4 regions of the Caldifermentibacillus hisashii genome follow, and region 3 is predicted to be linked to each of the others. Evidence: riboswitches for the same ligand, from Rfam matches in the RefSeq annotation. Region 3 holds a riboswitch; each other region holds the start of a gene.

What was found. A riboswitch is a leader RNA that binds a small molecule or an ion and turns the genes downstream of it on or off. The one in region 3 is predicted to bind S-adenosylmethionine.
Region 1: linked by a shared signal. The riboswitch ahead of NSQ14_RS04410 (5-methyltetrahydropteroyltriglutamate--homocysteine S-methyltransferase) and the one ahead of NSQ14_RS16810 (methionine biosynthesis PLP-dependent protein) in region 3 are both predicted to bind S-adenosylmethionine.
Region 2: linked by a shared signal. The riboswitch ahead of NSQ14_RS08325 (bifunctional homocysteine S-methyltransferase/methylenetetrahydrofolate reductase) and the one ahead of NSQ14_RS16810 (methionine biosynthesis PLP-dependent protein) in region 3 are both predicted to bind S-adenosylmethionine.
Region 4: linked by a shared signal. The riboswitch ahead of NSQ14_RS04630 (phosphoadenylyl-sulfate reductase) and the one ahead of NSQ14_RS16810 (methionine biosynthesis PLP-dependent protein) in region 3 are both predicted to bind S-adenosylmethionine.

The regions. Positions count from the first base shown of each region.
Region 1 covers NZ_CP155467.1:941,417-945,634, reverse strand. Annotated here, with positions in the region: gene NSQ14_RS04415 (DUF4317 domain-containing protein) at 171-1,328, opposite strand; SAM riboswitch class I at 1,611-1,714, shown strand; gene NSQ14_RS04410 (5-methyltetrahydropteroyltriglutamate--homocysteine S-methyltransferase) at 1,844-2,944, shown strand; gene glf (UDP-galactopyranose mutase) at 3,164-4,218, opposite strand, start outside.
Region 2 covers NZ_CP155467.1:1,748,957-1,753,174, forward strand. Annotated here, with positions in the region: gene NSQ14_RS08310 (cation diffusion facilitator family transporter) at 1-308, shown strand, start outside; gene NSQ14_RS08315 (hypothetical protein) at 405-533, opposite strand; gene NSQ14_RS08320 (FMN-dependent NADH-azoreductase) at 592-1,212, opposite strand; SAM riboswitch class I at 1,516-1,628, shown strand; gene NSQ14_RS08325 (bifunctional homocysteine S-methyltransferase/methylenetetrahydrofolate reductase) at 1,690-3,549, shown strand; gene metH (methionine synthase) at 3,542-4,218, shown strand, end outside.
Region 3 covers NZ_CP155467.1:3,477,175-3,481,392, reverse strand. Annotated here, with positions in the region: partial or broken gene metC (cystathionine beta-lyase) at 1-546, opposite strand, end outside; gene NSQ14_RS16810 (methionine biosynthesis PLP-dependent protein) at 543-1,691, opposite strand; SAM riboswitch class I at 1,750-1,855, opposite strand; gene NSQ14_RS16805 (Cof-type HAD-IIB family hydrolase) at 2,248-3,093, opposite strand; gene NSQ14_RS16800 (Gfo/Idh/MocA family protein) at 3,436-4,218, shown strand, end outside.
Region 4 covers NZ_CP155467.1:992,976-997,193, reverse strand. Annotated here, with positions in the region: gene NSQ14_RS04635 (assimilatory sulfite reductase (NADPH) flavoprotein subunit) at 1-1,801, opposite strand, end outside; gene NSQ14_RS04630 (phosphoadenylyl-sulfate reductase) at 2,071-2,796, opposite strand; SAM riboswitch class I at 2,865-2,965, opposite strand; gene NSQ14_RS04625 (ATP-grasp domain-containing protein) at 3,049-3,909, opposite strand; gene NSQ14_RS04620 (RimK family alpha-L-glutamate ligase) at 3,902-4,218, opposite strand, start outside.

The DNA.
Region 1 (4,218 bases), 1.4 Mb from region 3:
AGAATGTAAAGGTATCTTTACACTCCATCGGTATTTTTTCACGATAATCCAATCTATATTGCCGCAACCGTTATCTTTCACTAAGCTGCATTCAACAAAAAAGGGTGAACATAAAGATAAACATCTTTTGGACACCCTTCGTTTTATTCATTACTCCAGTCGATTCCTTTTCAACTCAACAACGTCTCCGGTATGAGCTTAAAGCCTTCAATAACGGCATCTTCATCAACTTCAATTAAAATACAACGTTTGCCGCTGACGGTTACTTGTTTAACATACTTCAAATCTTGCGGACTGATTGAGATATTGGCAACCTTTGTTTGAATTTTTATCGATTTTGGTACTAAGCTTGTTGCCTTTAGCTCATATTTTTCATCATCAATTACTTTTTGAAACGCCATTTCGACTTTTTCCGGATTTACATCTTCAACTCCGCTTGCTTTCAAAACCTGCTCAACATCTTTATAATCGAGTTTTGGAATATCTTGTTCCTCTTCCTCTTCCATCATTCGATTAATTTCTTCATATACATTCGAAAGTGTTGACGATTCTACTTCTTCACCAACCACTTCTTTAACAATTTCTTCAAAAACTGCTTTATCGTCTTGAGCGGTCATCACCGGTTCCGCATTCAATACATCCTCAATAATATGATAGTCCGGTTGGTTTGCCTTCCCTGTCGAGTATAAAATATGATTAATATCAGTGTAATTTTCCGTAAAACAAGGAAAGAGGAATCCCGACATTGGTGATGTTAAATTAATAATTGAATCGACGACTACATTTGCTTTAAACTCCAGCTCAACAAAATCAAAAAGCAGTGATTTTTTCGGCTGTTCGGTACGATTTATGCTACAAAGGATAAATGGATGGGTATATACGGAATCATTTGCGTGTTCTTCCGTCTCCTCATTCGTCCTTTTGGTTGGTTTATAATATTCGCCGCGAATGAACGTAATTACGATATCTTTTTCATACTGAATATCTTTGACCATTTTTTCAACAAGCAGAAGCATTTGTGATTTCCAGGATTCAACATCATCGTTTTGGATTGCCTCGTATAGAATGTCCTTGCTATGCGCCTCTGCTTCCGCCTGAAACTTTAGCTCAAACAGTTTTACATCCAGCTGGCCGGTTAACACCTTTTTGAAGTTCAACATAAATAATTCTTGCTGCTCCCGGTCCAACATCGGAAACGGATGACATTCTTGATAAAAAATTTCACTGCTTTCTTTTCGAATATACACATTAAAAATATCTTTCACTTGCAAAAGATGATTATCTAACTTAAATTGCTTTCGGATATTTGCGATGTCTTTTACATTCATAAGAACTTCCCCTACTCTATTAGTCTACCTAACTAATTATAAGCAAATGCTCACCATTTTGGAAGAAGACAATCAACACGTATGATAAAGCCGATCACTAATGAAGGGATAAAAAATTTTTCTCTATTTTTACTCATACATCTGCTTAAAATTTGAAGAAAGTTCATACGTGGGTGAAAATTATTTGCGAAAGGTCCATAACAAATTTTTTAAAAAAATAGTTGACATATAGGAATAATACGTATATATTAATAAACAAGATTAATTTCATATTTTCAAATATTCTTATCTAGAGAGGTGGAGGGACTGGCCCGAAGAAACCTCGGCAGCGGACTTATTAAAAGTACTGTGCCAATTCCAGAAAGCTTTTGGCTTGAAGATAAGAAGAGATCGAAAACTATAATCGTTATGTTTACCTCTCTTCTTTCTTGAAGAGAGGTTTTTCATTTGTCAATACCGGTGACTTACCATATTGACAAGCTTAACAAAAAAATAAAAAAAGTGAGGGAAACATCATGACAACAAAAACAATTACAAAAGCACCTTTTAAAGCTGATCAAGTAGGGAGCCTACTTCGTCCGGAGCGAATCCATAAAGCAAGAAAGGACTTTCAAGAAGGAACCATTACAGCTGAGGAATTAAGAGCCATTGAAACAGAAGAAATCAAACGAATTGTCGATAAACAAATTGAAATTGGTCTGAAAGCTGTGACGGATGGCGAGTTCAGACGGAGATTTTGGCATACGGATTTTATGGAGCATTTAAACGGGGTTGAAGGGTATATCCCTGAACAAGGTTATCAATTTGTTGGCGTCGAAACCGAAAAATATAATGTCCGCGTTGTTGGAAAAGTCAGCTTTAATCCGAACCATCCGCACTTGCAAGATTTTATCGAATTTAAAGAAATTGTCGGCGACCGGGCCATTGCGAAAATGACAATTCCGAGTCCGAATCAATTTTTCTATCCGGGAATTCTAAACGAAGAAGTTTATCCGGATGTTGAAGATTTTGCAAAAGATCTAATTCAAGCATACCGTGATGCGATTCAAGCATTCTATAATGCCGGCTGTCGTTACCTGCAATTAGATGATGTTGCGATTGCCGGTTACTGTATCCCGGATATTCCGGAAGATGAACGGCAAAAATCAATTGATTTGGCATTACGTGTGGCAAATGGTGTACTGGAAGGAAAACCGGATGACTTAATCGTAACAACCCATCTTTGCCGCGGGAATTATCAATCGGCTTGGGCATTTGAGGGTCCATATGATTATATCGCCCCCACCTTTTTTGCTAAGGAAAAAGTAGACGGCTTCTTCCTTGAATACGATGATGAACGGTCCGGTGGTTTTGAACCTTTAAAATATATACCAAAGGGCGGACCCAAAGTCGTTATTGGTATTTTCACATCGAAGTCCGGAAAACTAGAAGACAAAGAAGTAATTAAAGCACGGATACAAGAAGCCGCCAAATATGTTCCGCTTGAACAACTGTGTATTAGTACACAATGCGGTTTTGCTTCGACTCACCACGGCAATAAGTTAACGGAAGAAGAGCAATGGGCAAAATTAAAATATATTATTGATATCGCAAAAGAAGTCTGGGGTACACTGTAGATATTAGGTTCTTTATACCATATGGCAAAGAAAAAATAAGTAAATACCGCCAAAGAAGTTTGCGGAACACTACAGGTTATAGGTTCATTCACCATATGCTAAATAAAAACATATCGGTATCGCCAAAGAAATACGAGAACACTGTAAAATTCCAGGATTGTGTCTTTTAGGAAAAAGTGACTCGGAATTACTGTTCCGAGCCACTTTCTATGAAAAATCTCATTCATGAAATTCTTTTTTCACGACTGATAAGGCTGCGGCAATGACTTGGTGCATATCATAATATTTGTACATACCAAGTCTGCCGCCAAAAATAACATTTGGAAATTGTCCGGCAAGTTCACTATATTTCCGATACTTTTCATTATTTTTTTCGTCATTCACCGGGTAATAAGGTTCATCACCTTTTTTCCACGTTCGCGGATATTCTTTTGTAATGACTGTTATTGGTTGATTGCCAAATTCAAAATGTTTATGTTCAATAATTCGCGTAAAAGGTGTTTCTGCATCCGTATAATTGACTACCGCATTTCCTTGATAATTTTCTAGGTCTAAAATCGTCGTTTCAAAATGCAAACTACGGTACTCTAATTCTCCAAATTGATAATCAAAAAATTGATCAATCATTCCGGTATAAATAACTTTTGGAAATTCCTGCAAATATTCTTCACGTTTTGCAAAAAAATCGGTATTCAATTCCACATCAATTCGTTCACTTGAAAGCATTTTTTCAACAATTTGCGTATACCCGCCAATTGGAATACCTTGATAACGGTCATTAAAATAGTTGTTGTCATATGTAAAGCGGACCGGCAACCGTTTGATGATAAAAGCAGGCAGTTCCGTCGCTTTCCTTCCCCATTGTTTCTCTGTATAGCCTTTAATTAATTTTTCATAAATATCGGTGCCGACCAAGGAAATGGCTTGCTCCTCCAAATTCGTCGGCTTCTCAATCCCGGCAGCCTTTCTTTGTTCCTCAATTTTCGCTTTTGCTTCTTCCGGGGTAATCACACCCCATAATTTATTAAATGTATTCATATTAAAAGGTAGATTATAAATTTCCCCTTTAAAATTGGCTATTGGACTATTTGTGTATCGATTAAATTCAGCAAACTGGTTTACATAGTTCCAAATTTCCTTATTATTTGTATGAAAAATATGGGCCCCGTATTTATGAACTTGAATCCCTTCCAAAGTTTCAGTATAAATATTACCACCGATATGGTCCCGCTTTTCAATGACCTTAACCCTTTTCCCTCGTTTGGCAGCTTCAT
Region 2 (4,218 bases), 1.7 Mb from region 3:
GGACACCGCAAAATATTGATATTGATGACATTGTAAACACAATGATAAACATACCCGGAGTAATCAGTGTTCATGATTTGCATGTATGGAGCATTACGAGCGGAAGCAATGCCCTATCCTGCCATGCTGTTGTTGACGGGGATTTATCGATCACTGATTGTCAAAAGATTTTACGGAACATTGAACATGAATTGGCTCATAAAGGGATTCAACATGTCACCGTTCAAATGGAGAACAGTGAAAATCCCCATGAAAATTCAGTTATGTGTAGGACCCAATATGAAGTTCACCTTCACCATCAACATTAAAAAAGCAATTGGAAAACAATAAAACGCCATCGTAGGCGTTTTATTTGTGGCATCAGTGGGATAAAAAACCCCACCGATGGAAGTTTCACTTTACTGTTATTTCTTCTTAGTTGTTTTTAACAATTTTTCCTCTTTACTGTTACCGCCGTAATCGGGCAATTGTCCGGCATGGGTTTCGTGATATTTTGATCCGGAGTCATTATGATTGTGATCGTCCTTTACCAAAAGACTCACCTCCATCTATCTTTGTTGTTCATCCTAAATAAAGAATAAACAGTCATTCCTAAAAAGCTTTTGCCAATTGTTGGGCTTTTTCGACTGCTTTTTCTACAATTTCATCGGCTTTTTCCGGGTTATGGTCCATCCCTTCAACAAATAGTTGATGAAAGTCGGTCACACCTAAAAAGGTAAAAATGGTTTTCACATATTGGCTGGCCGGGTCTGAACCATTATATACTCCTCCGTTTGCTTGAATATGTAGGACTTTTTTTCCTTTCACAATACCGACCGATCCGGTTTCCGTATACTTAAATGTTTTCCCGGCCACGGTAATACAGTCAATCCAAGCTTTTAATCGTGTCGGTATACTTAAGTTCCACAACGGGTTCGCAATAATAATTTTATCTTGTTGCAGAAATTCTTCCGTATATGAATTGAACATATTTACCTTCTGCTGTTGGGAATCAGATAACGAATCAAAAGGTTTTCCTTGATTCAAATCATTCCATGCATTAAGCAGGTCTCGGTCAATCTCAGGGACGTTTACATGATATAAATTTATATCTTTAATCTTATGATCCGGGTGCATCTCTTTATAAGCGTTAAGGAAGGCATCGGTTACTTTCATAGACCGAGATACTTCTTGATTTAGCGGGTGTGCCCTGACAATTAAAACATTTACCATTATTTTTTCTCCTCTCGAAACCATTCTATCTTTTTCACTTGATATTAGTAGTATAAGCACAATGTTCATTTTTATCAAAAGTTTTTGCAACGAAATAATGGGTGAAAATTAGGAATATTATTGAGAAAAATTTGGTTTGAACTATTTGCCCGGTTTCTAACCGACTTTGACTGAACAAGATTGGAATAGACGAATGGCCAAAAAAAGACAAAAATATTTTATGAAGTTTTCATTTTTTTATTGATTATTTTATCAAAATTCGTTAAAGTAAGAGTAATTTATATTAAAAAAATAAATGGATGATTCTTATCAAGAGAAGTGGAGGGACTGGCCCGATGAAGCTTCAGCAACCGGATACCCATGGGTACCACGGTGCTAAATCCAACGTGCTTTCTTTTCAGCACGAAAGATAAGAAGAAGATTAGATAAAAAAAGTCTTCTTCTTTGGAAGGCTTTTTTCTATTGGGGGGGAACACAATGGGATTAATACAAGATCTTGAAAAGCAAATTTTGATAGCGGACGGCGCTATGGGAACACTGTTGTATTCATATGGGATTGATCGTTGTTTTGAAGAACTAAATGTATCAAATCCGCAAGAAATTGAACGGATTCATCGGGAGTATATTGAAGCGGGAGCCAAGATCATTCAAACCAATACATATGGAGCAAATCGGATCAAACTTGCCCGATACGGATTGGAAAACGAAGTACAAGAAATTAACGCAAAAGCAGTTGAAATCGCAAAAAAAGCGGTAAAGACAAGCGGTAAGCCGGTTTATGTTCTCGGTACAATCGGTGGGATCCGGACTTTCCAAAAAGCAATTTTTTCAACAAATGATATTTTACAATGCTTCGAGGAACAATTGGACATATTACTGGAAGAACAAGTTGACGGAATCTTATTAGAAACCTATTATGATTTAGATGAAATAAAAGCGGTTCTCGAAGTAGCAAGAAAGAAAACAGATTTACCGATAATGGCAAATGTTTCTTTACATGAAAAGGGTGTATTGCAAAACGGGACTCCTTTGGCGGAAGGTTTCAACCAACTTATTGATCTTGGCGCAAATATCGTTGGACTGAATTGTCGGCTTGGACCATACCATATGATTCAATCATTTGAGGAGATCCCTATACCAAATGGTGCATTTTTATCTGCTTATCCAAATGGAAGTTTGCCAAGAATGGAAGATGGACGATTAGTATATGAGTCGGATGAACAATACTTTTATGAAGCAACGATTCAATTCGTAAAAGAAGGGGTCCGTTTATTGGGAGGATGTTGCGGCACAAGACCCGAACATATTAGAGCAATGGCTGAGGCGGTGAAAAATCTTTCTCCGGTCACTGAGAAAAAAGTTATTAAAGAAAAACCAATCATTCAATTAACACAAATTCAACAAGTTCATGAACCGTCTCTGGTTGATATCGTAAAAAGTAGAAGATCCGTTATTGTTGAATTTGATCCGCCTAAAACATTGCCGATGAGTCAATTTTTATCAGGGGTTAGCGCGTTAAAAAACGCAAAGATTGACGCAATTACACTTGCGGATAATTCTTTGGCATCACCGCGGATTAGTAATGTTGCTTGTGCTCAAATTGTGAAGAATCGTTATCATCTCCGCCCGATTGTTCATTTAACTTGCCGGGACCGGAATTTAATCGGTATTCAATCACATATAATGGGATTACATGCGTTAGGTATCCATGACATTTTAGCATTAACCGGTGATCCGACAAAAATTGGTGATTTTCCCGGAGCTTCATCGGTTTTTGATTTGACTTCATTTGACTTAATTCGGTTAATTAAGCAATTTAATGAAGGTTTATCCTATTCCGGAACATCTTTAGGAGAAAAAACAAATTTCACAGTAGCGGCTGCTTTTAACCCTCATGTAAAAATTATTGAAAAATCAGTTGCTAGATTAGAAAAGAAAATTCACTCCGGTGCCGATTATTTTATTACACAACCGGTTTATTCCGAAGAGTTGATTATTAATATCTATGACGCAACGAAACATTTAGATGTTCCGATTTATATCGGGATTATGCCGTTAACGAGCACTCGCAATGCGGAATTCATTCATAATGAAGTACCCGGAATTAAACTGCCTGATTCCGTTCGTGAACAAATGAAAAAGGTAGGAAATGATAAAGAACAAGGGAAGCGGGAAGGGATTGCGATTGCGAAACATTTGATTGATGTCGCCTTTGATCTCTTTCACGGCATTTATCTGATTACCCCGTTTTTAAATTATCAAATGTCTGTTGAACTCATCAATTACATTCATGAAAAAGAACAGATGAAAGTAGAAAGGGAGATTACCAGTGTATAAGTTGAACAGACAGTTGGAAAAAAAGATTCTCATCCTGGATGGAGCAATGGGAACAATGATTCAGCAAAAAGAACTTTCCATAGAGGACTTCGGGGGAGAGGAATACGATGGCTGTAATGAGTACTTGAATATAACGGCTCCGCTCGTGATAAAAAGTATTCATGAAGCTTATTTAGAAGCGGGTGCGGATATAATCGAAACAAATACATTCGGCGGAACCCCGCTTGTTCTTGATGAGTACGGGCTTGGTCATTTAAGTTTTGAAATTAATAAAATAGGTGCGGAATTGGCTGTACAGGCGGCAAAAAAATATTCTACAGAACAATGGCCCCGCTTTGTAGCGGGTTCAATGGGTCCGACAACAAAAACGTTATCCGTGACCGGTGGTGCCACCTTTTATCAATTAGTGGAAAATTACCAAGTTCAAGCAGAAGGTTTATTGGCCGGTGGTGTTGACTTTTTACTGCTGGAAACGAGTCAAGATATGTTAAATGTGAAAGCAGCCTTCTTGGGCATACAGGAAGCGGCAAAAAAAATGGGCATTCAAGTTCCGCTTATGCTGTCCGGAACGATCGAACCAATGGGGACAACATTAGCCGGGCAGGATATTGAAGCTTTTTATATATCAAGTGAACATATCAAACCATTTGCTGTGGGACTCAACTGTGC
Region 3 (4,218 bases):
AAGGGGTGTCATGAATGTATTGTCGATATATACAAGACAATTGTGGGCTTTTGCTAATTTGACAACACCTCTAATATCTGTAATATGGAGTAACGGATTGGACGGGGTTTCCACATAGACAACTTTCGTATTGGGCCGAAAAGCGCCGGCCACTGCATCTAAATCCGTCATATCAACAAAAGTATGTTGAATTTGAAATTTCGTTAGTACTTTTGTGACCATGCGAAACGTTCCGCCATACACATCTTCGGAAATGATGACATGATCCCCGGATGATAGCAGCATGAAGGCCGATGAAATCGCGGCCATTCCGGATGCAAAGGCAAAACCTTGAACACCGCCTTCCAGTTCGGCAATGGTTTCTTCCAACACTTTTCGGGTTGGATTTCCTGAACGGGTATAGTCAAAAGGACCAAACGAATCGAATTGTCCTTGATGAAAAGTGGAAGAATAGTAGACAGGTGGATTTACTGCTCCTGTTTTGCCATCAATATAACAATCTTGAGAAATTAGTTTTGTTTCAAACCCATAATTTTTTTTGCTCATCGTACACTTGCCCCCTTACGCAATGCCGCTAATGCATGATCTAAATCCGCCTTCAAATCTTCAATATGTTCAATACCGACTGAAAACCGTAATAAGCGATTATCGACACCGTTTTTCATCCGGGTTTGTAGCGGAATATCGGCATGGGTTTGGGTAGCCGGGTAGGTAATAAAACTTTCAACCCCACCGAGACTTTCGGCAAAGGTAATCAATTTCAAACTTCTTAAAAAGGGGTCAACCCATTCTTCTTTTGCCAATCGAAACGACACCATGCCACCTCTACTTGGGTAGAGAACATCAGTCACTTCAGGTCTGTTATTTAAAAATTCGACTACCTGTTTTGCATTGTTTTGATGTGCTTCCATACGTAAAGCTAAGGTTTTTAAGCCGCGAATTAACAGCCAACTGTCAAGAGGGGATAAAACCGCACCGGCCGCATTATGATTTGTCGCAAGCTGTTCACAAATTTCCTGTCCCTTTGCAACAACAAATCCGGCCAGGACATCATTATGACCGCCAATATATTTTGTCGCACTATGAATGACAATGTCGGCCCCATCCACAATCGGTTTTTGCAAATAGGGGGTTAGAAAGGTGTTATCCACAATGAAAAGCAAGTGATGTTTTTTGGCAATGTGGGCAACTTTTTCAATATCTGTTTCAATCATTAACGGATTTGTTGGTGTTTCTATGTAAATCGCTTTTGTTTTTTCTGTGATTGCATCTTCCAATCCGTTGTAATCATTCACTTTCACATAGCTGGTTTTGATTCCATACGATTTTTCGTATTGATTGAACAATCGGTAAGTTCCGCCGTATAGGTCATTAAAGCTAAGAAGTTCATCATCTTTTTGAAAAAGGGAGAGGACGAGCTGAATAGCCGCCATCCCCGAACTACAGGCAAAAGCCTGATCTCCTTCTTCTAATTTTGCAAAACTCTCCTCTAATAAGGCACGTGTTGGATTTTTCGTCCGTGTATAATCATATCCTGTGGATAAACCAATTCCTTCATGACGATAGGCTGTGGATAAATAGATGGGTGGATTAACAGCCCCGGTTATATGTTCACTTCGATTGCCGATTTGCACTAATTTTGTTTGAATATGTTGATTTGCCAAGCTTGATTCCTCCTCGTATCCCCACATTTTTGGAAAATAAAAAGGACTTCTATAAGAAGAAGCCCCAACTGTTAATGAAAGTTTCTTCTTATCTTTCAGGTATTTCACCTGCTGGAATTAGCACCGTGGTCGACAAATGACCGGTTGCTGAGGCGTCATCGGGCCAGTCCCTCAACCTCTCTTGATAAGATTGCGATATTCAGTTTCATAAATGATTTTATTTATTCTAATTTACAATATCTTTTTAAAATAATCAAGGGAAAAATCATAGCATGCACATAATTTATATGGGAATAGTTTATTAATAATATACGTATCTATAGGAAACCAACGTGGCGGCCCTTATGGACTGAATGGTGCTCCTTTGTTAAAAAACTGTCTAATAGACTGCCCCTTATGGACAGTTTCATACTCGTTTTTTGGAAAAAGTTCAAGAGAGCTGGTTTTATGGACAGATTCACGCTCGTTTTTAAAAAAATTGTCCAGTAAAGCGGCTATAATGGACAGTTTGTAGTACATATTCCAAAAAAAGTCCAATAAACCGACCTTCATGGACATTTTGGCGCATCTCTAAATTTACCGTTTATGAAAGCACAAACTTTTCTAAAGCATAGGCCACGCCATCATCATCATTCGTTTTTGTTACAAACTTCGCATGACTTTTTACAAAATCCGTGGCATTCCCCATAGCAATGCTTGTTCCGGCAGCTTTGAACATCGATAAGTCATTCAGATTATCCCCGATTGCGACAGTATCTGCTTGTGGAATTTGAAAGTAATTTGCGAGGAAAAGAAGGGCATTTCCTTTACTTACCTGTTTATTTCCTACCTCAACGGTTAGATGGCTGCCGTTTGTGATTGAAATATCATCACGTTCAGAAAGCCGCTGTTGCAAATGATTTAGTTTTTTCTCATCCAAACTGACAGTATACATTTTATACGGATCTAACATTGAAAAATTTAGCTCACTAAAATCTGAGACAGTTAATAAATGATTTTGGTCATTTTGAACTTGAACCATTTGTTCAACCATTGGTCCGAAAACAGGGTCATCTTTTAACCGATTCAGTTCCGCATACAAATATTCTTTTCGTGTTTTATCAATGAAAATACCTTTATTTGTATAAATTTCATAATATAATTGAAAATCATTAAATATGTCCATAATTTTTTTCAATATATGTACAGGGATTGTTAGTGTTTGTAAGATTTTGTTATGAAAAACAACAGCTCCGTTTCCGGCAATAATAGGTGCTTCGAGGTTTATCTTTTTTATAATTTCTTGAATATCGTGTAAGGCGCGGCCTGAACAAAAGGTAACGATATGACCCTGTCTTTGAGCTTTTAAAATAGCATGACAATTGTTTTCGCTGATTGTATGATTGTTAGAAAAAAGGGTACCATCCATATCGATTGCAATAAGTTTCATCGTGTTCCTCCTTGCATCCTTTTTCGAATTAATAAAACAGGTGCCATCTTTATTTTACCATACTATTTGTCGTTTTTTCCGTTTCTATCTTCAGCCCACGACACAACATAATAAGTTATCCACATTTTTTAAAAAAATAAGCAAATTTGGTTGTTTTTGACCTTTAATGTGGATAAATTCAAATGGAAAATTCTACTAATTGTGGATAAGTCGTATTTCCACAATACTACCAGAGATTAATAAATTTACTCCTCATAGCTGTTCTATCTTTCACTCTTTCCACTTCTAGCCTTAAATATGTTATTATGAAATTAATCACAATGATATAATGGAGGTATTTTTATGATTCGTTTTGGAATTATCGGAACCAATTGGATTACCGAAAAATTTATTGATGCAGCTTCTAATATAGAGGATTTTTCGCTTGTAGCTGTATATTCACGTACCGAAGAGAGGGCAAAAGCGTTTGCAGCAAAATTTGACGTAACCAATATTTTTACCGATTTAGAAACAATGGCAAAGAGTGATGTCCTTGATGCAGTTTATATTGCCAGTCCAAACTCACTTCACGCAGAACAATCGATTCTATTTTTGCAACATGGAAAACATGTCATTTGTGAAAAGCCACTCGCTTCCAATGTAAAAGAAGCAGAAGCAATCGTTCAGACGGCAAAAGCCCATGGTGTGGTTTTCATGGAGGCGTTAAAAACAACTTTTGTCCCAAGTTTTGTAAGTATCAAAGAAAATTTACATAAAATCGGTACGGTACGCCGTTACTTTGCAAATTTTTGCCAGTATTCATCACGTTATGATAAATATAAAGAGGGAATTGTGCTAAATGCTTTTAATCCGGCCTTTTCCAATGGCTCATTAATGGACATTGGCGTGTATTGCATTTATCCGATGGTAGCGTTGTTTGGCGAACCAACGGATCTGCGTGCTAATGCATATATGCTCGAATCCGGTGTCGATGGGGAAGGAACGATTATTTTCTCCTATCCGGAAATGGAAGGGGTTGTCTCTTTCTCAAAAATTTCCAACTCATTCATTCCATCTGAGATTCAAGGGGAAAAAGGAACCATTGTTATTGATAAAATTTCAACGCCATCAAAAGTTGAGATTCAT
Region 4 (4,218 bases), 1.5 Mb from region 3:
TTTGATCGATATAAACAGCGGCTTGTTCACTAGTCAAACCACCCTCTTTTTCTAAAATCGTCAGGATCGTTTGATGAACATCGCGAGCCATATGCTTTTCATCTCCACACACATAAACAACAGCCCCGTCTTCCAGCCATTGATAAAATTCTTTCCTTTTTTCAAGCATTCGGTGTTGGACATAAACTTTTTCCGCCTGATCCCGCGAAAAAGCAACATCCATTTTCGTTAACACCCCATTTTTTAACCATTTTTGCCATTCAACTTGATATAAGAAGTCTGAGGAGAAATGTTGATCACCAAAAAATAACCAACTTTTCCCTGTAATTCCTTCTGCTTCACGCTCTTGCAAAAATGCCCGAAATGGTGCTACACCTGTTCCCGGCCCGATCATAATAATTGGTGTATCCGGGTTACTTGGCAGTTTAAAGTTTGGATTTTGATCCACATAGACAGACAACATATCGCCGGGTTGAATCCGCTCGGCAATTTGAGAGGAACATACACCTTTTCGATTGCGACCATGGGCTTGGAAACGGACGGCACTGATGGTGAGATGTACTTCATCCGGATTTGCTTTTAAGCTGCTGGCAATTGAATACTGGCGCGCCGGCAATTTTCTTAGAATATGAATAAAATCAACGGGTTTAAGTTGTACCGGTCGAAAATCCCGGACAAAATCAAGTAAATCCCGACCATCTAAATAAGCTTTTACTTTTTCTTCATTGCCCGGTGCTGCAAGTTTCTTTAACTCTTCATTATGAAACAGTTCAGCTGCCGCCTGAATAAATGATTTCGTTAGTCTAGTAATCTCAAATTTGGAGAGCAAGGCTTTTCGCAATGAATAAATATCACCTTCCTCGTTAATTTGCACCGATTCTTCCGGGTTCCATCCGAGTTCATTGATTAAACTGTCAACAAGTTCCGGATCATTTTCCGGTAAGATGGCTAAACTGTCTCCCGGCTCAAAAGTCAGACCGGAATCTTCCAACGATAACACAAGGTGGCGGGTTTCTTTATTCGAACCACGACCATTTAAACTAATATTTTCAAGTACTTCAGCCGGATAAGGATTCTTTTTCGAATAAACCGACTGTTTTTCCTCCAACAGAGTAGCCGCCGCTTGCTTTTCCGAAACAGATATGGCCGATGCATTTGCATTGCTTGTTTCATGTAAGACGGCAACTACTCCGCTCATCCATTGTTCTGCCGGATCCTCAAAATCAACATCACAATCAACCCTTGGATAGAGCCGTTCTCCTCCTAATTCTTCCAAACGTTTGTCAAAGTCCTTCCCGGTTTGACAGAAAAATTCGTATGACTCGTCACCTAATGCAAGCACAGAAAATCGGACATTTTCTAATTTTGGTGCCCGCTTACTATGTAAAAATTCATAAAAAGACCGGGCATTTTCCGGGGGCTCCCCTTCCCCATGGGTACTCGTGATGATTAATAAATCTTGAACTTTCTTCAAATTTTGCGGTTTAAAGTCGTCCATCGAAAATGATTGCACCGGTAATTGTTTTGCTTGTAATTTTTCAACAATCGTACTTGCCAACGATTGCCCATTGCCCGTTTCAGAACCAAACAGTACGGTTACTTCACGAGTTTGAATGGATTGTTCCATTTTCGGGGCAGCTGTTTGATCAACTTGCACGCTTTGTTCATACCCGGCAATGAACGGGTAGGACAGGAACCCGCACAACCATATTTTTTGTGCTTCGGTTAATGTCGGGATTAACCTGTTCAAATATTCTCGTTGTTCTTCATTAAATGGGCTGTTATTCACGTTAAATTGCAAAACGTTTCACCTCATCATTTCTTATGTTACAATCTATAAAACAGTATTCATATTAAAATAGTATGTTTTTAAATTATGATTATCCAACTTTGCGACAAATGAACCGGGTCTTTATTTGGATTTTTCAATTTTGCAACAAATCAAATCGGTCCTCCATTCGGTTCCCCATTTTGTTTCAAAGAACCGGATCTTTAATTCTGGTTTCCCAATTTTCCAACAAATTAATTTAGTCCCAATTTGATTCCCATTTTGTTTCAATGAACCGGTCCTCAATTCGCCGGGGTATGTAGACCGCATTCTATTTTATTAAAACCGGCCCATCTTCCGGCACGTTGATTATTTGGATCTGTAACCGGCAATGTGCACGGCTCACAACCAATGCTCGGGTATCCTTGATCATGTAAAATATTATATGGCAACTCATTTTGACGGATATATGACCAAACATCTTCCCAAGTCCAGTATATTAATGGACAAATTTTAATAGATTTAAATCTTTCGTCCTTATTGACAAAATCTGTATTCTTTCTGCTTGGAGACTGTTCCCTGCGAAGTCCGGAAATCCAAGCCGGGACTCCATACAAAACTTCTTCCAACGGCCTTATTTTTCGCAAAAAACAACATAAATCAGGCTCTGTTTTCCACAACTCCGGCCCGTACTTTTTTGCTTGTTCCTCCAAAGTCAGCTTCGGTTTTTTTAGTTGAATATTTAAACTCGGGTATTTGATTTTTACTTTTTCAATCAATTCATATGTTTCCTTAAAATGAACGCCGGTATCGAGAAAAACAATCGTTGCTTCCGGTTGAACTTTTGCAATCAGATCCACTAAGACAATTCCCTCTGCCCCAAAGCTACAGGCGTAAACAACGGAATTTCCATATGTCTCATATGCCCATTGTAAAACAGGCAACGCCCCTTTTGTTTCATCTGTAAACCGTTGATTCTTGAAAGGATCATCTGTAAAGTTATCATATAAAATCCGCTGTTCAATCATCATTTCACCCCTAAAAAAATCCCTTCTTCATTTTGATAAATAAGAAGGGATAGATTTAATCATATTCCTTCTTATCTTCCAGACATTTGTCTGCAGGAGTTGGCACAGTGTTTTTAAACCTGTTGCCGAGGTTTCTTCGGGCCTGTCCCTCCACCTCTCTTGATAAGAATATCATCTTTTCCTATAATTTTAGTATGAATTAAGTTTAAACTGTGTTATTTTAAAAGTCAATAAGTTTTTTGAAAATATGACCTATTTCCCTTTTTGACTCTTTTCTATATAGGCTAAGTACTTGCCGACAACGTCCATATCATAACATTTATACAAAACTCTTGAACCGACCACATCTTCTATTTCATTAAATAAAAAACGTCCCTCTTCATCTAAAATAAAATCAATCCCGACAAAATCAAACTGTGCAAGTTGTGCGATTTTCTTAACCAATCTCTTTTCATCGTCACTCAGTGAATACGGTTCAACCTTCCCACCTAAAGAAAAATTTGCTTTAAAGCTCTTTTCCGAATATCTTTTGACAGCTGCCAAAATTTCGTTTCCCATAACAAACACACGAATGTCAACGCCGGGATTTGTACAAACTTCCTGCAAAATAAACTCGTCACCGGAAAATGTGGCTAGTTTTTCTGTCAATTCCTTTTCGTTAGCAATGAAAAATACTTCTCTACCTCCGTGTCCGGCAACTGATTTTAAAATGAGCGGAAAATCACCGCCAAACTGCTCAACACAAAAATCATGCCGGTTTCCAATCCAAGTTTTCACAGATTTAATGCCATGTGAGTTGATAAATTGATGGGTTTTCCCTTTATGATTACAAATTTCTGTTATAAAAGCAGAATTAAACACTCGGCACCCCATCTTTTCAAAATGCGTTGCAATGATACTATTCCGGCTCCGATTAATAACAAAATTCGGTGTCACTAATCGCTTTCTTCTAGCTTCTGCGTAAAATTGTTCATCAATTCCAAGGAAAAGTTCATCCGTTAAAACAAGGCCAATCGTTAACCCATGTTCCTGTGCCCTTTCGATAAATTGTTCTGCAAACCATTGATTTTTCTTATAATCATCCCGTCCGTAAATCAGTAAACCACTATGCATTACCAATTCTCTCCAATATGTAATCAAAAATATATTCCGACACGTCGATGCCGGTGCAATCAAACACATTTTTTATATGGGCATTGGAATTCACTTCACAGATTATCGGTTCATCATTATCACCAAATAAAAGGTCAACACCGGAAAAATCCGCTCCCACCGCTTGTGATGCTTTTATGGCCAACTCCTTAAAAGTTCGCGGGGGATCGAACTTTTGCATCATCCCGCCATTTGTTACATTCGCACGAAAATCTATCTCATTGAATCTGAGCATGGAAGCCACAACTTGATCCCCAACCACATACAATC